4 regions of the Bacillus sp. DX3.1 genome follow, and region 4 is predicted to be linked to each of the others. Evidence: riboswitches for the same ligand, from Rfam matches in the RefSeq annotation. Region 4 holds a riboswitch; each other region holds the start of a gene.
What was found. Region 4 has a riboswitch for S-adenosylmethionine ahead of QRE67_RS01970 (methionine ABC transporter ATP-binding protein). Riboswitches for the same ligand answer to the same signal wherever they lie in the genome.

Region 1 (2,206 bases), 470 kb from region 4:
GTCATCACAAAAATATTTTCCTTTTGCAACACTTTACGAGCCGGTAGATCTTTATCAACAATGATCGGCATGTGTTTTGCCTCCAACTAATGCTTCTTGTAAATCTGCAATAATATCAGATGCATCTTCTATACCGACCGATAAACGGACTAAATCAGATGTAACACCAGCTAAACGCCGCTCTTCTTCTGTTAATTGTCTGTGCGTTGTACTTGCTGGATGAATGACACATGTTCTTGCATCTGCTACGTGCGTCACTAAGGTTGCCAATTTAACGTTTGCAATGAAATCTTTGGCAGCCTGTAAACCACCTTTAACGCCAAACGTTAACACCCCACTTGCACCTTTTGGCAAATATTTTTGTGCTCGTGAATAATTCTCATTACTTTTCAGTCCTGGATAATTCACCCATTCAATTCGTTCATGATTAGCAAGCCACTGCGCCACTGCGAGCGCATTTTCACTATGACGCTCCATTCGTAAATGCAATGTTTCTAAACCGATATTGCTCATATACGCATTGAACGGGCTCATACAGTTTCCATAGTCTCTTAATAATTGCACACGAGCTTTTACAATATATGCCGCCTGCCCAAATTTTTGTACATAACTGACACCGTGATAGCTTGGGTCTGGTTCCACAAGCTCTGGGAACTTTCCATTTGTCCAATCAAAATTTCCACCATCAATAACAATTCCGCCTAATGAGCTTGCATGACCATCGATATATTTCGTTGTAGAATGAACAACAATATTCGCCCCATGTTCAAACGCTTGGCACAAATATGGCGTTGCCAATGTATTATCGACGATAAACGGTATTTCCAGCTCTTTTGCTGCCGCTGCAAACTCTTCAAAATTTATAACATTCATCGCTGGATTTCCAAGTGACTCAGCATAAATTAATTTTGTTTTATCATTTGCGAGCGCCACAATTTCATCAGCAGTCTGGTTCGAATTAAAGAATGTCACATCAATTCCAAGCTTACGTAGACTTACTCCAAATAAATTAACTGTTCCCCCATAAACTGTTGAAGAACAGAGCAGGTGGTCACCACTGCCACAAATATTTAAAACTGCAAGCATAATTGCAGCTTGACCAGATGCTGTTGCAACAGCTCCAACACCGCCCTCTAACTCTGTTAGCTTCTGTTCAAATGCTGCCAGTGTCGGATTACCAATACGCGTATAAATATAGCCCTCTGCCTCTAAATTAAAGAGCGCGGCTAAATCATCCGACGTATCATATTTGTACGTCGTGCTTTGATATAGCGGCAGGACGCGAGGTTCACCATTCTTTGGTGTATAGCCACCTTGCACACAAATTGTTCCTTTTCCCCATGATTCTCCCATTTTTTAATCTCCTTTCTTCTCTCTCACTCTAAGAGTCAAGAATTAACGCCTTCCATCAATAGATTGAGTATTCATCCTCAATCTATTGATAATAGTTTCACTTTATGAAAATAAAAAAACTGCTTCTTTCCCGAACAAGAAAGAAGCAGTTTGAAAACACGCTCTGATTTTATCTTTCTTATCTGTCAGGGTACTACCTGCAGGATTTGGCACAATTCCGCTAATCGGCTGTTGCCAAGGTTTCATAGGGCCTGTCCCTCCACCTTTTCTTGATAAGACTATTCAATTACCGTTGATTTTATAGCAATATTTTCCTACTGTCAATTATTTTTTTCTGAATTTTTCCAAAAGATTTTATTAACAGTTTAATTATTTATTCCTAAAATTTAAATTTAAAAAACCAAAGAAAATGGCTCTATCTAAAGAAAAAGAATACCTTTTAAAAACCTTACTTACTATGTAAAATTAAAGAGTTATATCTAATCATAGTAACTATCAACATAATATATTTAACAATGCTACACTTTATACAAATGTTGTCAAAATATATACAAAAACACGATTACAATTACGAATGTTTCAGGGCTTCATAAAATAATAATGCTGATTTTTATAATATATTTTGAATAAGTAATTCTCTTACAAAGATAATATGCATATTGAATTAGTTATCCAATTATTTTCGTATCATAATCTCTAACTTTTTCATAATAGAATATAACATAAAGGAGGCATAAAGAATGGCCATTAGGAGAGGTATGCACTACTTACTCATCATATATGGTATGTTTCTAGGTTCTATAGTTGGTGCTACAGTCTGGTTATTTTTAGTTGTCACCAATGCTGGAATTCA
Region 2 (2,206 bases), 2.5 Mb from region 4:
TCTTTCAAATAAACTCAAATATAATGATTTAAAATATATTGTTTTTTTAGAAGTATGGATGATGCACGGAGGCTATTATAAATGAAACCAAATAAGAAAAGTAAAAAAAGAAGAGTCATACAAGTATTCTTGCTTATGATTTGCTCTATGATTCTATTTATAAGTTATGCAGCTTATGATATTTGGAGTTCTCGATTTAAAACAGATGAGGTGGATACAGATGCTGCCATCGTACTCGGAGCAGCTTCTTGGAACGGGAAACCATCTCCTGTATTTCGAGAAAGAATTAATCACGCTATTTCTTTATACAATAGCGGAAGTATTAAAAAAATTATTTTTACAGGTGGTACGAAGTTTGAAGCAGAGCAAGAAGAAGCCCGCACTGCTAAAGCGTATGCATTAAAGCATAACGTGAAGGATGAAGATATTTTAATTGAAACGCAGTCGCGTTTTACAGAAGATAACTTGAAGAATGCTCAGCAGGTTGGAATTGATAATGGATTACATACGTATACAATTGTGAGTGATCCTCTTCATATGAAACGTGCGATGAGAATTGCCAAGCATATTGGTATGGATGCTTATGCATCTCCGACTCCGACGTCAGCATATAAAACATTAGATACGGAAATTCCGTTTTTCTTTAAAGAATTGTGTTCTTATATTGGTTATGTTACATCGTTGCCAATACGTTCTCTGAAAGAGATAATTAAGTAAAAAAAGATTCCTAAATTAATAGGAATCTTTTTTTTGTTAAAAGCATTGTAATTTCATCGGAATAGTGTAACAATAGGAAACATAATCCAATATATAATCTTATCGAGAGAAGTGGAGGGAACGGCCCAACGAAGCTTCAGCAACCCTAAATGTAAATAGAAGGTGCTAATTCCGCAGTAGATAAGAGGGGAAAGATACTTATAACCTCTTATATGAGAGGGTGTTTTTATTTAGGAGGAGAAAAGATGAAGCGTTTATTTTTTACACTTGTAAGTATTGTATGCAGTTTATTTGTCATCACTGGTTGCACACAATCATCTGCGACGGATCAAAAGGAGATTCGTTTAGGTTTTACTCCAGGTCCTTATAGTGATCAAGTGAAAAAGGCAGTGCAGCCTTATTTAGAGAAAAAGGGGTATAAAATAAAAATTGTAGAATTTAATTCACCAAACGAAACAAATCCTGCATTAACGAATAAAGATATTGATGCAAATATTTTTCAAAGCACCGCTTTTATGGAATCTTATGCAAAAGAAAATGATGCGAAAATCACGAGTGTACTTCAAGTTCCTTCCGCGCCACAAGGTGTATATTCTGAAAAGCATAAATCGCTAGATGACTTAAAAGATGGTATGAAAATTGGGGTACCAAATGATCCAGTTAATTTAGAACGTGCACTTCGTATTTTGGAAGGCATTGGTTGGGTGAAATTGAAGGGAAATGTAAATATTTTAACGATTTCTGAAAAAGATGTGACGTATAAAAAGAAAGATTTTAAACTAGTACCACTTGAATCACCTCAAATTCCAAGAGCGATGAAAGATTTAGACTATGGCATTATTAACGGAAATCTTGTCATTTCATCTGGACATAAATTAAAAGAATCACTTGAATTAGAAAAAACACCTGCACAACATCGAATCATCGTTACGGTTCGTAATGAAGACAAAGATAAAACTTTTGTAAAAGATTTAATCGATGCATATCATTCACCTGAATTTAAAAAGATGATTCAAACAGAGGAACAATTTGAAGGCTTTGTCTTACCGGATTACTTAAAATAAAGGAGATAGTGATATGACACTCTCATTTGTAGAAACGGAAGAACAACTTCTCATAATAGAGAAGATAAAAGAACTCATCCCAAAATTTGCGGAAAGGGAACATCAATTAAGCGAATTGGGATCTTTTCCGTTTGAAAATATAAAAAATTTAAAAGATATAGGATATACAACATTAACACTTCCGAAAGATTTTGGAGGGCAAGCAATCTCATTGTATGATTTTGTCTTGTTTCAAGAGAAAATCGCTGAGGGAGATGGAGCGACAGCCCTATCGATTGGATGGCATCTTGGAATTGTGAAAGAACTTGCTGAAAATCGCTCTTGGGACCCTGATATGTTTTCCTGGTTTTGTGAAGAAGTAAAAAAAGGAGCTCTTTTTAACCGTGCTGCGACAGAACCGAAGACAGGGAGTCCGACACGTGGTG
Region 3 (2,206 bases), 920 kb from region 4:
GTCTTCCGAATCCGTTAATTGCTTTACAAATCGCTTTGTAATTTCTTGCTTTGGATCACGGAATACCTCAAGTACACTACCGCTTTCAACAATTTTTCCTTTTTCCATTACCGCAACGCGATGACAAATTTTTCGAATGACATGCATTTCATGTGTAATCAATACGATTGTTAAGCCAAGGCGTTTATTAATATCTAATAATAAGTCTAGAATTTGATCTGTTGTTTCTGGATCAAGTGCAGATGTTGCTTCATCACATAGCAGTACTTTTGGATCATTCGCTAATGCTCTGGCAATACCCACGCGCTGCTTTTGACCACCACTTAATTGAGATGGATAAGCATCTTCCCTGCCTTCTAATCCGACAAGACCAATTAACTCATCAACACGCTTTTTACGCTTCTCTTTTTCCACTCCTGCAATTTCAAGTGGAAAAGCAATATTTTCGCGCACAGTCCGTGACCAAAGTAAGTTAAAGTGTTGAAAAATCATTCCGATTTCTTGTCTAGCCTTTCGAAGCTCATTCCCTGTAATAGCAGAAATAACACGGTCAGCTATTGTAATTTGACCCGAAGTTGGTTTCTCTAATTGATTAAACAATCGAATTAAAGAACTTTTTCCGGCACCACTATATCCGATAACACCAAAAATTTCACCTTTTTCTATTTTTAAATTGGCGTCATCTACAGCAGTTACATCACCACTTTTTGATTTATATATTTTCTTTACGTTCTCCAATAAAATCATGTTGTTTCACCCCTTTTTGTTTAAAAAGCGTAAGCAACTCGTTCAGAATGTGAGGGGGATGGAGCTTCTGACGTAGAGGCGCTTTTTGCCTCGTAGGAAGAAGCGCAGCCACCGAACATTCTAGCTGCTAAAGCTGGATTCCTTACAAAGCGTAAGCGGCTTTCTGTCTCTGAAAAGCTTTCTCTGTTACCGAATGTCCTCCTCATTCAGACAACAAAAAAACCTTTCTGCTTTTAGAATGAGCAGAAAGGTTTACATGTATATATACCATTATCCTTTCCTCTCATCTTTCAAAGCATTCGCTTTGCAGGAATTGGCACCATTTCAACATAAGTTGACGGTTGCCGGGTTTCATCGGGCTCAGTCCCTCCACCTCTCTTGATAAGAGAAATCAGATTCAAATTTCGTCTGATTTGTAATTTATGAAATTGTCTTTATTTTATGAAATGAATTGTATCAATATACGAATTGTATGTCAACAGGAATTTTTGGAAAAAATGAAACTTCTGAATATTAAGCACCTACTCGTAATGGCTTACATATATGAAATACGGATTCTAATAATAACATTGTGCGATACGTTCCATTATATTGAACACGTCCGCTGTGCAACAGCGTTTGTAATCTTACGTTTCCAGTCACTAACCGTCGTAAGTCTTCTTCATAAAAACAAACGACCTGTTCTGTTCCCATTGCCCCTTTCAAGACTTGTATGTATTCTCTTGAAATTTGGAGCGAATAACATTCATCATGAAGCGTAAAACTAATTGTTTTTTCACCTTGTCGAAGCAGGGGCTCCAGATGATACTGGGCATTAGCATATGTTACAAATGATTGAAGCAACGAATATAATTTCATTCCAATCACATCCTTCACATCACTTTCTACCTAATACCATTCCACCCTGATCAAAAGCAATCCTGTTACTTTTTCTCGACAAATATTGGATAACTTCCACTTCTCTAGTTATATTTCCCCAGAAATATGTCGAGGCGGCAATATTATTGCCGCCTATTGTAATTCTGTATATAAATATTCAACCGAATGAAACGCATATATTTTCTTTATCAGTATCCCCTGTTCAAATACAAGTAAGCAAGGTACACTTTCTATTGCATATTCCCGTGCCAAATATGGAGCATAATTTAAATCTAGCATTCCAATTTTCAAATCAGATATGGCAGCTTCTACAACTGTTAACATCTTTTTTGCTAATTGGCATGTTCCACACATTGGTGTATACACATACAACACTGTTCTTTCTTGGTCTGCTATTAGAGCTACAGCTTCATCACCTGTCCAGTCAATCACTTCTATCATTCCTTACCGTAAATATTCTGTGTAAACGTCAATGTCAGCGCCCCATAATACGTTCGCTAAATGATTAGAAGGAGCAGTCGCTACTTCACGATACGAACGATCAATGTATATATGTTCTGCTTGCGGAAATTCTCGGCGA
Region 4 (2,206 bases):
CCCGTCGCCTCACCAGTAAATGTTAAACGATAGATCAATCCACCATTTTGAATTTTAGCAAGGACACTTTCTGGTAAGTGATCGTTAATAATAGAACGCACGAAGTTTTTTGTTATTTTTGTTTTTGGTTTTGTAAACACATCGAACAGTATTCCTTCTTCAATTACTTTCCCTTTTTCCATAACGGCCACGCGGTGACAAATTTCTTTCACAACCTGCATCTCGTGTGTAATAAGAAGAATCGTTACATTATATTCTCGATTTACCTTCTTTAATAGATTCAAAATTTCTGTTGTCGTTTCTGGATCCAAAGCAGATGTTGCTTCATCGCAAATGAGAATATCTGGTGATGTTGCAAGTGCTCTTGCAATCCCTACACGTTGTTTCTGTCCACCTGATAATTGTTCTGGATAGTAGTCAGCTTTATCTTCTAATCCGACAAACTTCAATAGCTCATTTACGCGCTCTTTTATTTCTTTCTTTGACAACTTCGCTAACCTCAGTGGATAAGCAATATTTCCATACACTGTTCTAGATTTGAATAAATTAAAACCTTGGAAAATCATCCCGATTCGCTGTCTTAGCTGACGTAGCTCTTTTGTTGATAATGACGTGATATCTTTTTCATCAATTAAAATCGTTCCCGATGTTGGGCGTTCTAGCATATTTACTAAGCGTAACAGTGTACTTTTCCCAGCACCGCTAAAACCAATAATGCCGAAAATCTCACCCTTTTCCACTGTTAATGTTACATCGTCTACTGCATGAACCGATTGACCTCCTGACTCATACACTTTACTTACGCTCTCAAATGAAATCATGTTCTTCCCTCCCATGTGTTGTAACAACTTGAAGCAGTTCTTGAGGCAAAATAAAAAGTGCTCTTCTTCTTATCCATAATACAAATAAGAAGAAGAGCACTTATATACTCATTCACATCTTCTCATCTTCCAAGCTTATTAGCTTGCTGGAATTAGCACGGTATTCAAAAAATCCGTTGCTGAGGTATCAAAGGGCCAGTCCCTCCACCTCTCTGGATAAGAGTGTATCGATTTAATTGTCGTTTAATTAAGATTTATTATAAAACTCCGAAAAGAAAGAGTCAACAAAAATATTTGAAAAATACGTTATTTATTCTTTTATCAAGATGTTCGAATGAAAAATACGTTACATTTTCATTACTCAGCAGTAGATTTTCATTTTACGTAAATTTCTTCTTACTATATAAATCCATTTTTATTTTTCAACATATAAGCCGCGGCTATGGATAACAAAAGGTGACCTGCACTCGTTTTCTCTCTTTGTTTTCAATATGTTTGGGCAGGAAGAGGATCTGACCGCTTCTATGCATGGCCAGATGCTCTCTCCCACCTAAAAAGAAGGGTTTTATGTCGTTTTTTTAATTTGTATTTATATACTTCTCTTTCCAAAAGGAAAATACTAGTCTCTAATGGAATAACATAAAGTGAAACTTTGATCAGTAGGGCTTTTACAGGCAGTTATCCCCCATCTATCTTCTTTGCATTTCTCAGAATCTTGAGATGGGGGGCTTACTGCCCACGAATAGCGGGATAAAATGAAAACGGAGGACGATAGAACATATGAAAACAGCCCTTTTACTCGTCGATATTCAAAACGACTATTTTCCAAACGGAAAGATGGAACTACGTAGTGCAGTAGAAGCTAGCGAATATGCAAGTCAACTTCTTCAATATTTTCGAGAAACAAATCAACCAATTTTCCATATCCAGCATGTATCTACAAAAGAAAGTGCTACATTTTTCCTTCCTAATACAGAAGGTGTCCATATTCATGAGAATGTTCGTCCTTTACGAGATGAAACAGTCATTCTAAAACACTATCCAAATAGTTTTCGAGAAACAACATTACTGGAGCAATTGCAACAAATTGACATTGAAAAGGTCATTATATGCGGTATGATGACTCACATGTGTATTGATGCCACAGTAAGGGCTGCGTTTGATTTTGGCTTTAGTTGTACTGTTGTACATGATGCGTGTGCAACAAAAGATCTTATATTTAAAAATGCAACGATTCCTGCTGTGTATATTCACAATACAATTTTGGCAAGTTTAAATGACGTATATGCGGATGTTATGAGTACAGAAGAATTTTTGAATCTTGAAAGGACTATATAATCAATCGTTTTTTTACAAACAGTTATGCTCCGACCTATCTTCTGTCT

Region 1: it holds a riboswitch for S-adenosylmethionine, as region 4 does, so the genes downstream of both, QRE67_RS25530 (bifunctional O-acetylhomoserine aminocarboxypropyltransferase/cysteine synthase) here and QRE67_RS01970 (methionine ABC transporter ATP-binding protein) in region 4, are expected to answer to the same signal.
Region 2: it holds a riboswitch for S-adenosylmethionine, as region 4 does, so the genes downstream of both, QRE67_RS14215 (MetQ/NlpA family ABC transporter substrate-binding protein) here and QRE67_RS01970 (methionine ABC transporter ATP-binding protein) in region 4, are expected to answer to the same signal.
Region 3: it holds a riboswitch for S-adenosylmethionine, as region 4 does, so the genes downstream of both, QRE67_RS23395 (methionine ABC transporter ATP-binding protein) here and QRE67_RS01970 (methionine ABC transporter ATP-binding protein) in region 4, are expected to answer to the same signal.

The regions. Positions count from the first base shown of each region.
Region 1 covers NZ_CP128153.1:5,092,545-5,094,750, forward strand. The annotation lists gene metA (homoserine O-acetyltransferase MetA) at 1-71, opposite strand, end outside; gene QRE67_RS25530 (bifunctional O-acetylhomoserine aminocarboxypropyltransferase/cysteine synthase) at 55-1,353, opposite strand; SAM riboswitch class I at 1,529-1,632, opposite strand; gene QRE67_RS25535 (chloride channel protein) at 2,094-2,206, shown strand, end outside.
Region 2 covers NZ_CP128153.1:2,888,442-2,890,647, reverse strand. The annotation lists gene QRE67_RS14220 (YdcF family protein) at 82-717, shown strand; SAM riboswitch class I at 814-904, shown strand; gene QRE67_RS14215 (MetQ/NlpA family ABC transporter substrate-binding protein) at 963-1,781, shown strand; gene QRE67_RS14210 (acyl-CoA dehydrogenase family protein) at 1,795-2,206, shown strand, end outside.
Region 3 covers NZ_CP128153.1:4,641,753-4,643,958, forward strand. The annotation lists gene QRE67_RS23395 (methionine ABC transporter ATP-binding protein) at 1-747, opposite strand, end outside; SAM riboswitch class I at 1,028-1,135, opposite strand; gene QRE67_RS23400 (hypothetical protein) at 1,261-1,605, opposite strand; gene QRE67_RS23405 (thioredoxin family protein) at 1,759-2,067, opposite strand; gene QRE67_RS23410 (toprim domain-containing protein) at 2,071-2,206, opposite strand, start outside.
Region 4 covers NZ_CP128153.1:382,514-384,719, reverse strand. The annotation lists gene QRE67_RS01970 (methionine ABC transporter ATP-binding protein) at 1-821, opposite strand, end outside; SAM riboswitch class I at 941-1,044, opposite strand; gene QRE67_RS01965 (cysteine hydrolase family protein) at 1,602-2,159, shown strand.